DNA from 3 places in the Micromonospora sp. LHW51205 genome. Region 1 is predicted to be linked to each of the others. Evidence: riboswitches for the same ligand, from Rfam matches in the RefSeq annotation. Region 1 holds a riboswitch; each other region holds the start of a gene.
What was found. A riboswitch is a leader RNA that binds a small molecule or an ion and turns the genes downstream of it on or off. The one in region 1 is predicted to bind cyclic di-AMP.
Positions count from the first base shown of each region.

Region 1 (2,763 bases):
GCCCTCGGCGCGCAGCAGGTCGCCCGGCTCGCCGTCGGCGTGCTCCGAGGCCCGGGAGCGCATCGCGGTGAGCGCCTGCTGCGTGCGGGTCAGCAGTTCGTCGATGCTCGCGGCCGCCGAGAACGGATCGTTGGTCATTTCCGCGCTTTCTTCACGTCTGAGCCGATCATCGTGACCCTAGCAACCGGCTCCGACGAATCGCGGTCAGCGGCCGTCACGGGTGGCGTCCGGCGCCGCGAGCAGGCCGGACACCGGCGGCGCGGCGTGTCGCGGGCGGCCGGACGCCCGGCCGGGTCGAACCGGCCGGGCGTCCGGACCAGATCAGCGCAGACGCAGCCGCTGACCGGGGAAGATCAGGCCGGGGTCGTCGCCGACCACTGCCCGGTTGCGCTCGTGCAGGGCACGCCAGCCACCGTCGACGCGCTGCGCCACGGCGATCTCCGACAGCGTGTCCCCGCGCCGGACCACGTACGTCCCGGCCGACGGCTGCGGCGCCGCAGTCGTCGCGGCCCGCTCCGGCGCGGCCTTACGCGTGGCGGCCCGCTTCGGGGCGAACTTCTTCGAGGTGGCCTTCTTCGGGGCCGCCCGCTCGGACCGGGTCGCCGCGGCGTTCGCCGAGCCGCCCTTCTTGCCGCAGACCGGCCACGCGCCGATGCCCTGGCCGCGCAACACCTTCTCCGCGACGGCGATCTGCTCGGACCGGCTGGCCAGGTCGGCGCGGGCGGCGTACTTCTGGCCGCCGTAGCCGTTCCAGGTGGCGCGGGAGAACTGGAGCCCGCCGTAGTAGCCGTTGCCGGTGTTGATCTTCCAGTTGCCGCCGGACTCGCAGCGCGCGACCGCGTCCCAGTTGACGCCCGCGCTGGCCGGTGCGGCCGGGCCGAACAGGCTCGCGGCGCCGACGGCGGCGCCGGCCAGGACCGCTCCGAGAGCGGTACGGCGGCTTCGGGCCGAGTATGCAGTTGCCATGTGGATTCCTCCACGCCGACGAGGTGAGCTGTCGGGTTCGGGCCGAGGAGCCCGGCCGCCGGTGGCGGCTTCACCCCGAGGTGACGATGCACCGTGGAACGTGTGGTTCCCCCGCTCCCGCACGAGGTTCGGTTACCGGGGCCGGCGGCGGGATTTGGCGTTTCCGGCCCGCGGTGCCCGCGAATGCGAACGAAACCGACGCTAAGGACGGTTTGCGACGATCGTCCACTTCTTGTGATGGTGTTCACCCGGCCGGGCTACCACCTGTGGAGCTACCGTGGCAGGGCCGAGCAAGATCACGGGAGGGGCGGGACGGATGACCGATCACGGACACGAGCTCACCTTCGGCGGCTTCATCACGCCCGCCGCCGGGCAGCCCGACCAGGTGGTGGCGCTGGCCACGCTCTGCGAACAGGTCGGGCTGGACCTGGTCACGTTCCAGGACCACCCGTACCAGCCGGGGTTCCTGGACACCTGGACGCTGATGTCCTACGTGGCCGCCGTCACCGAGCGCATCCGCCTGGCCGGCAACGTGCTCAACCTGCCGCTGCGCCAGCCGGTGGTGCTGGCCCGCAGCGTGGCCAGCCTGGACCTGCTCACCGGCGGCCGGGTCGAGATGGGACTCGGCGCGGGTGCGTTCTGGGACGCGATCGAGGCGACGGGCGGGCGGCGCCTGTCCCCCGGCGCGGCGGTCGAGGCCCTGGACGAGGCGATCCGGGTGATCCGCGAGGTCTGGGACACCGACCGCCGCGGCATGATCCGCGTCGACGGCGAGCACTACCGGGTGGTCGGCGCCAAGCGCGGTCCGGCGCCCGCGCATCGGGTGGGCATCTGGGTCGGCGCGTACAAGCCGCGCATGCTGCGCCTGGTCGGCCGCGCCGCGGACGGCTGGCTGCCCTCCCTGTCCTACCTGCCCAAGGGCCCCGACGAGCTGCCCGCCCTGAACGCGCTCGTGGACGAGGGCGCGCAGGCCGCCGGGCGCGACCCGGCCGAGATCCGCCGCATGCTCAACGTGACCGGCACGTTCGCGCGCTCGTCGGCCGGCTTCCTGGCCGGGCCGCCGGAGCAGTGGGTGGAGGAGCTGGCCGGGCTCACGCTGGAGCACGGCATCACCACGTTCATCCTCGGCAGCGACGAGCCGCGCGCGATCCAGATCTTCGCCCAGGAGGTCGCGCCGGCGGTCCGCGAACTCGTCGCCGCCGAGCGCACCGCGCCCGGCAGCGGGGCCCGCGCGGTCGCCGACGACACAGCCGCCACCGGCGGCGCGGCCACGCTGGCGGTCACCCCCACCCCCGACCCGGGGGTACGTCTGAGCGCGCGCCGCCCCTGGGACGAGTCGACCCGGCCGACCGCCCCGCCGCCTCCGGCCGGCCAGGTCTACCCACCCCGGGGGCAGGCCGCCGGGCAGCACCTGGTGGACGTGCACGACCACCTGCGCCAGGAGCTGGCCCAGGTGCGCGACCTGCTGGAACAGGTCAAGCGGGGCGCCGTCTCGCCGGGCCGGGCGCGGGCGGCGCTCAACGAGATGACCATGCGGCAGAACAACTGGACGCTCGGGGCGTACTGCGCGGCCTACTGCACCATGGTCACCCAGCACCACGGGCTGGAGGACGCCTCGATCTTCCCGCACCTGCGCCGCTCCGAGGCCGGGCTGGCGGCCGTGCTCGACCGCCTCGAGGAGGAACACGTGGTGATCCACGGGGTGGTGGAGGGCGTCGACCGGGCGCTCGTGGAACTGGTCCACCGGCCCGGCGACTTCACGCAGCTCCAGGAGGCGGTGGACCTGCTCACCGACAC
Region 1 is NZ_QMEZ01000003.1:83,505-86,267, forward strand. Features, by position in the region: gene DQE82_RS12690 (YbaB/EbfC family nucleoid-associated protein) at 1-138, opposite strand, end outside; gene DQE82_RS12695 (transglycosylase family protein) at 322-966, opposite strand; cyclic di-AMP (ydaO/yuaA leader) riboswitch at 965-1,110, opposite strand; gene DQE82_RS12700 (LLM class flavin-dependent oxidoreductase) at 1,283-2,763, shown strand, end outside.

Region 2 (2,763 bases), on a different contig from region 1:
GACCCGGTGGGGTGAGGGGCCACGCCCGCGCCACCCACAGTTCACTTGCATACATAGCGATGTGAGCATACATTGGGCCCGGCCGGTACGCGGCAGGGAGGGTGTTGGCGTGGGCGCAGGTCATGACCACAGCAGCGCGGTGGCCAACGCGGCACACCGCCACGCAGGCCGGCTCTGGGCCGCGTTCGCGCTGCTCGCCGTCCTGATGGTGGTCGAGGCGGTGGCCGCCTTCACCACCGGCTCGCTCGCCCTGCTCTCCGACGCCGGGCACATGTTCACCGACGTGCTCGGCATCGGCATGGCCCTCGCGGCGATCACCGCCACCCGGCGCGCCGGCACCGACCCGCAGCGCACGTTCGGCCTCTACCGGCTGGAGGTGCTCGCCGCCCTCGCCAACGCCGTGCTGCTCGGCGCCGTCGCGGTCTACGTCCTGATCGAGGCGGTACGCCGCTTCGGCGAGCCGCCGGAGGTGCTGGCCGGCCCGATGCTCGTGGTGGCGGTGCTCGGCCTGCTCGCCAACATCGTCGCCTTCGCGCTGCTGCGCGCCGGGGCGAAGGAGAGCATCAACCTGCGCGGCGCGTACCTGGAGGTGCTCGGCGACCTGCTCGGCTCGCTCGGCGTGATCGCCGCGGCGCTGGTCATCGCGGTGACCGACTGGTGGTGGGCGGACCCACTGGTCGCCGTCGGGATCGGCCTGTTCATCCTGCCGCGCACCTGGCGGCTCGGCCGGGCCGCGGTGCGCATCCTGGTGCAGGCGGCGCCGGAGCACCTCCAGGTGACCGCCGTGCACGACCGGCTGGCCGCGGTCCCCGGCGTGGCCGAGGTGCACGACCTGCACGTCTGGACGCTCACCTCGGGCATGGAGGTGGCCTCGGCGCACCTGACCACCGACCCGGGCGTGGACCCGGCCGGGGTGCTGGCCGCCGCGCGGACGGCGCTGCACGAGGACTTCTCCATCGATCACGCCACGTTGCAGGTCGAACCCGGAGCGTCAGCCGGAGTGTGCGGAAAGACCGAGTGGTGATTAGGGCAGACTTAAATCACCGTGACTGCTGTACACTTATGTCGGTTTTGCCCCACCATGCGGCACTGCGCAACGGAGCCACGCCCGGGCCGCGCCGGTAGGCTCGGTCGCGGCCGCAGCCACCGGCGTCACCGGCGCAGGTGGGGTGGCCGTCGCCTAATCGCCCGAAGGGGCGAGCCGGGGAACCACGTACGTGGGGTGCATCCGCGTCAGCGGTAGGGATCTTCCGTCCCGAACCCGTCAGCTAACCCGGTCGGCGGTTGACGGAAGGACATGTGAATGCCCCCAGTGGCACCTGTACGACGGACGGCCGCCCGGTTGGCGGCCCTGCTCGTCGCGACGCTGACTGTCGGCGTCGCGACCGTTCCGGCCTCCCCCGCCTCGGCGGCGCCCCGGACCGCCCTGCTCGCCGCCGCGCCCGGCGACGACGAGGGCGGCACGCCCGAGCTGCGCGCCCAACTCGACGCGGCCAGCAAGGGCTGGCTGGAGGCGAAGGCCGCGCTGAACCGGTCGGTGAACCGCCAGAAGCAGCTCAACGACCAGCTCGCGAAGGTCGGCGCCGAGCTGGCCGTACGTGACGCCAAGGTCGGTGAGATCGCCGGGGTGGCGTACCGCGCGGGCCGCCTCGGCACCGCCGCGGCGCTGCTCGACAGCAGCAGCCCGGCGGGCTTCATGGACCGGGCCGCCACGCTGGAACAGGTCGCCGCGCACGAGGACCGCACGGTGCGCGAGCTGATCACCACCCGGGACGAGGCCACCCGCACCCGGGCCGCGCTCGACACCGAGATCCGCGAGCAACGCAAGCAGGTCGAGGTGATGGGCAAGCGCAAGGAGCAGGCCGAGCGCGCGCTCGAAGTGGCCAACGAACGTTCCGCACGCAACAACAGCAGCGGCGGCGGCAGCAGCGTCCAGGGCACCTCAAGCAAGAACGCGAAGCCCGCGCCACGCAACTCGGACGGCTCGTGGCCGTCGGAGTCGTGCAGCGTCAACGACCCGACCCCGGCCAACGGCTGCATCACCCCGCGGACGCTGCACGCGCTGCAGCAGGCCAAGGCGGCCGGTTTCACCAGGTACGTCTCGTGCCACCGGCCCAGCGGCTCGGGTGAGCACCCGAAGGGGCGGGCCTGCGACTTCGCCGCCCAGAAGAACGGCTTCGGCGGCGTGGCCAGCGGCGGTGACCGGACGTACGGCAACAACCTGGCCGCGTACTTCGTGCGCAACGCCGACCCGCTCGCCGTGCTCTACGTGATCTGGTTCAAGCAGATCTGGCTGCCCAGCAGCGGGTGGAAGTCGTACAGCGGCGGCAACGGAGACCCGTCCAGCGACCACACCAACCACGTGCACCTGTCGGTGTACTAGCGCGCTCCCGGGGGGCCGGCCGGATCGGGCCGGCCCTCCAGCGTCGCGCCGAGACGGGCCGCCAGGCTCAGGTGAGCCGCCCGGGCCTGGCGGAACGCGTACCCGAACAGCGGCGCCGGCGCGGTGAGCGTGATCTCCACGTCGATGCGCACGGTGCCGTCGGGCTCGTCGCGCAGCCGGGTGTGGTTGCGCACCGTCGTCGCCGGCTGCTGCCGGGCCACAGTGACCACCTCGTCCTCGCTCGCGACCAGCACGTCCGCCTGGTACGTGACCGGGAAGTGCAGCGGGCCCAGTTGCAGCCGGTCGGTGATCGCGTAGCTGGCCAGCGCGCCCGGCCGGGCCGGCAGCTGCCGGACCCGGACGATCAGCGGATGCAGCTC
Region 2 is NZ_QMEZ01000002.1:725,557-728,319, forward strand. Features, by position in the region: gene DQE82_RS11315 (AAA family ATPase) at 1-15, shown strand, start outside; gene DQE82_RS11320 (cation diffusion facilitator family transporter) at 110-1,024, shown strand; cyclic di-AMP (ydaO/yuaA leader) riboswitch at 1,168-1,299, shown strand; gene DQE82_RS11325 (hypothetical protein) at 1,304-2,383, shown strand; gene DQE82_RS11330 (SRPBCC family protein) at 2,380-2,763, opposite strand, start outside.
Region 2: another riboswitch for cyclic di-AMP. It lies ahead of DQE82_RS11325 (hypothetical protein); the one in region 1 lies ahead of DQE82_RS12695 (transglycosylase family protein).

Region 3 (2,763 bases), on a different contig from region 1:
TCTGGCCCGGCATGAAGATCGGCCAGCTCTGCATCTTCCGGCTCTCCTCGCCGGCCGAGCACCCGTACGGCTCGGCCGTCTACGGCTCGCGTTACCAGGGGCAGCGCGGCCCGACGCCGAGCCGGTCCTGGCAGAGCTGGCGCACCTGGCCGACGCGCTGACGCCGCCCGCAGTTGTTAAGAAGGGCCCCCTCCTCTACCGGAGGCGTTAAGAGGGGGCCCTTCCTTACACGCGGCCGTAGCTGTTGATGTCGCCGTCGTCGACCCGCTTCATCGTGATGGGCTTGCCGGACTGGGAGGCGTGCACCACCCAGCCGTCGCCCACGTACATCGCCACGTGGTGCAGGTCGCTGTAGTAGAAGACGAGGTCGCCGGCGCGCAGCTCGGCCCGGCTGATGCGCTTCGTCACGCCGTGCTGCTGGCGTGCGCTGTGCGGCAGCGAGACGCCGCCCTTGGCCCAGGCCGCCATGGTGAGGCCCGAGCAGTCGAAGTGGTCCGGGCCGGCGGCGCCCCAGACGTAGATCTTGCCGATCTGGGCGCAGGCGAACTTCACCGCCGCACCGGCCGGGCCGCCGGGATAGCCGGCCGGGCAGGGCGCCGGGCGCAGCGGGCCGCCGCCGCCCTTGCCGTACACCTTGAGCCGCAGCTTCTCCAGCTTGGCGATCTCGGCGTCGATCTGCTTCTTCTTCGCCGCGAGCTGGGCCTCGGTGCGCGCCAGGCCGGCGATCATCTCGTCCAGCGGCTTCTTCTTCGCCGCCAGCTCGTCGCGCAGCGCGGCGACCGAGCGCACCTGCTCGTGCTGGCGGTGCGCGAAGCGGTCGAGCAGCTCCAGGCCGTCGACCAGGTCACCGGGTGAGCGGCTGCCGAGCAGCGCGTTGACCGTGGAGAGGTTGTCGGCCTTGTAGGCGTCGGCGGCGAGGCCGCCCACCTGACCGAGCGCGGCGTCCACCCGCGCCTGGAGGGGTGCGATCTGGCGGCCGAGCGCGTCGGCCTGCCTGCGCCGCGCGGCGAGCTGCTCGCGTACGTCGTTGACCTGCTCGATGACCGGTTCGAGCTTGTTCCAGTCGCGGTCGATCTGGGCCTCGATCTCGGCGACCGAGGGTTCGGCGTGTGCCGCAGTGGCGCCGCCGGTCAGTACGACGGCGGTGCCGACCAGTGCGGCGAGGGCGGTGGTGAAGCGGGACCAGCGGGAACGCGGCGCGGCGCTGGACCGGTCGACCGACCGGTTCGACGACGGCCGCGGGGCATGGAGTGCCACCGGGCGTCCGTACTCCTTCTTCCGTACCGCCTACCGGGTTAGCTGACGGATTCGGGCGGGAAGGGAGCCGCCCTACCGCAGCAGCGCTGCGGATTCACCCCAGGTACCTGGTTCCCCGGCTCGCCCGGAGGCGACTCGGCGGTGTCGGACCGTCACCGACCGGGTTGGACGGTGAGACGTGCGGCCGACGATTCACCAGAGTAGGGACCACCGTTATCGATCCGCAACTTCCAGCGCCGTGACACTCCGTACGCGATCCAGCGCCACACCGCGCACGGAGGTGAAATTTTCTTTCACGACTGATTACTTACTGGAAAGGTATTGACCATCGCGGGTGTGCGGAGTGAGGGTGGAAACGCAGTGACCCCCATCCCTGTCCAGGAGGTTCGATGCATCTCTCCGCCCCGCCGTCGGGCAGACGGATACTGCTCGCCGCCGCCGTGGCCACGGCCACCGCGCTGGCGACCACCGGCCCGGTTACCGCCGCGCCGGACACGTCCGCGCCCGCGAGCGACCGGCAACAACAATACGCCGCCGCCGCGGCCGAGTACGGCGTGCCCCAGAACGTGCTGCTCGGTGTCTCCTATCTGGAGTCCCGCTGGGACACCCACCCGGGTCAGCCCAGCACCAGCGGCGGCTACGGCCCGATGCACCTGACCGACGCCGCGCACATCCTCGCCACGCCGGGCAGCGCCCACGTCGACGAGGACGAGGACCCGCGCGGCGACGACTCCCGGCCGCTGAAGCTCGACCCGGCCACCGCCGCCGCGCCGACGCGGGAGACGCCGCTGCCGAGCGCCTCGCTCCAGACGCTCGACGCGGCCGCCGCGCTCACCGGGCTGGACGCGGGGACGCTGCGCACCGACCCGGCCGCGAACATCCGCGGCGGCGCGGCGCTGCTGTCGTCGTACCAGAAGGCTCTGGGCGGGCCGGTCGGCGCCGGCACCGACCCGGCGGCCTGGTACGCCGCGGTGGCCCGCTACTCCGGCGCGGACACCGCCGACGCGGCGGCGGCCTTCGCCGACGAGGTGTACGACCAGCTCGGCCAGGGCGCCACCCGGACCACCGACGACGGCCAGCGGGTCACGCTCGCCGCCACCGCCGCGAAGCCGGACCGCTCCCGGCTGGCCCGCCTCGGCCTGCGCACCGCGCAGCGGCCGGACGGGCTGGAGTGCCCGGTCCGGCTGGCCTGCGAGTGGATTCCCGCGCCCTACGAGCAGCTCAGCGACGACCCGGGCGACTACGGCAACCACGACCTGGCTGACCGGCCGAAGCAGCAGAAGATCGAGTACATCGTCATCCACGACACCGAGGGCTACTTCGGCCCGAGCGTCGACCTGGTGAAGCGGGCCGACTACCTGGGCTGGCACTACACGCTGCGCTCGGTGGACGGCTACATCGCCCAGCACATCAAGACCAAGGACGTGGGCTGGCACGCCGGCAACTGGTACGTCAACGCCAAGTCCATCGGCCTGGAGCACGAGGGCTTCGCCGGCCAGGGCACCT
Region 3 is NZ_QMEZ01000001.1:1,622,311-1,625,073, forward strand. Features, by position in the region: gene dcd (dCTP deaminase) at 1-161, shown strand, start outside; gene DQE82_RS07735 (NlpC/P60 family protein) at 226-1,257, opposite strand; cyclic di-AMP (ydaO/yuaA leader) riboswitch at 1,271-1,408, opposite strand; gene DQE82_RS07740 (N-acetylmuramoyl-L-alanine amidase) at 1,647-2,763, shown strand, end outside.
Region 3: another riboswitch for cyclic di-AMP. It lies ahead of DQE82_RS07735 (NlpC/P60 family protein); the one in region 1 lies ahead of DQE82_RS12695 (transglycosylase family protein).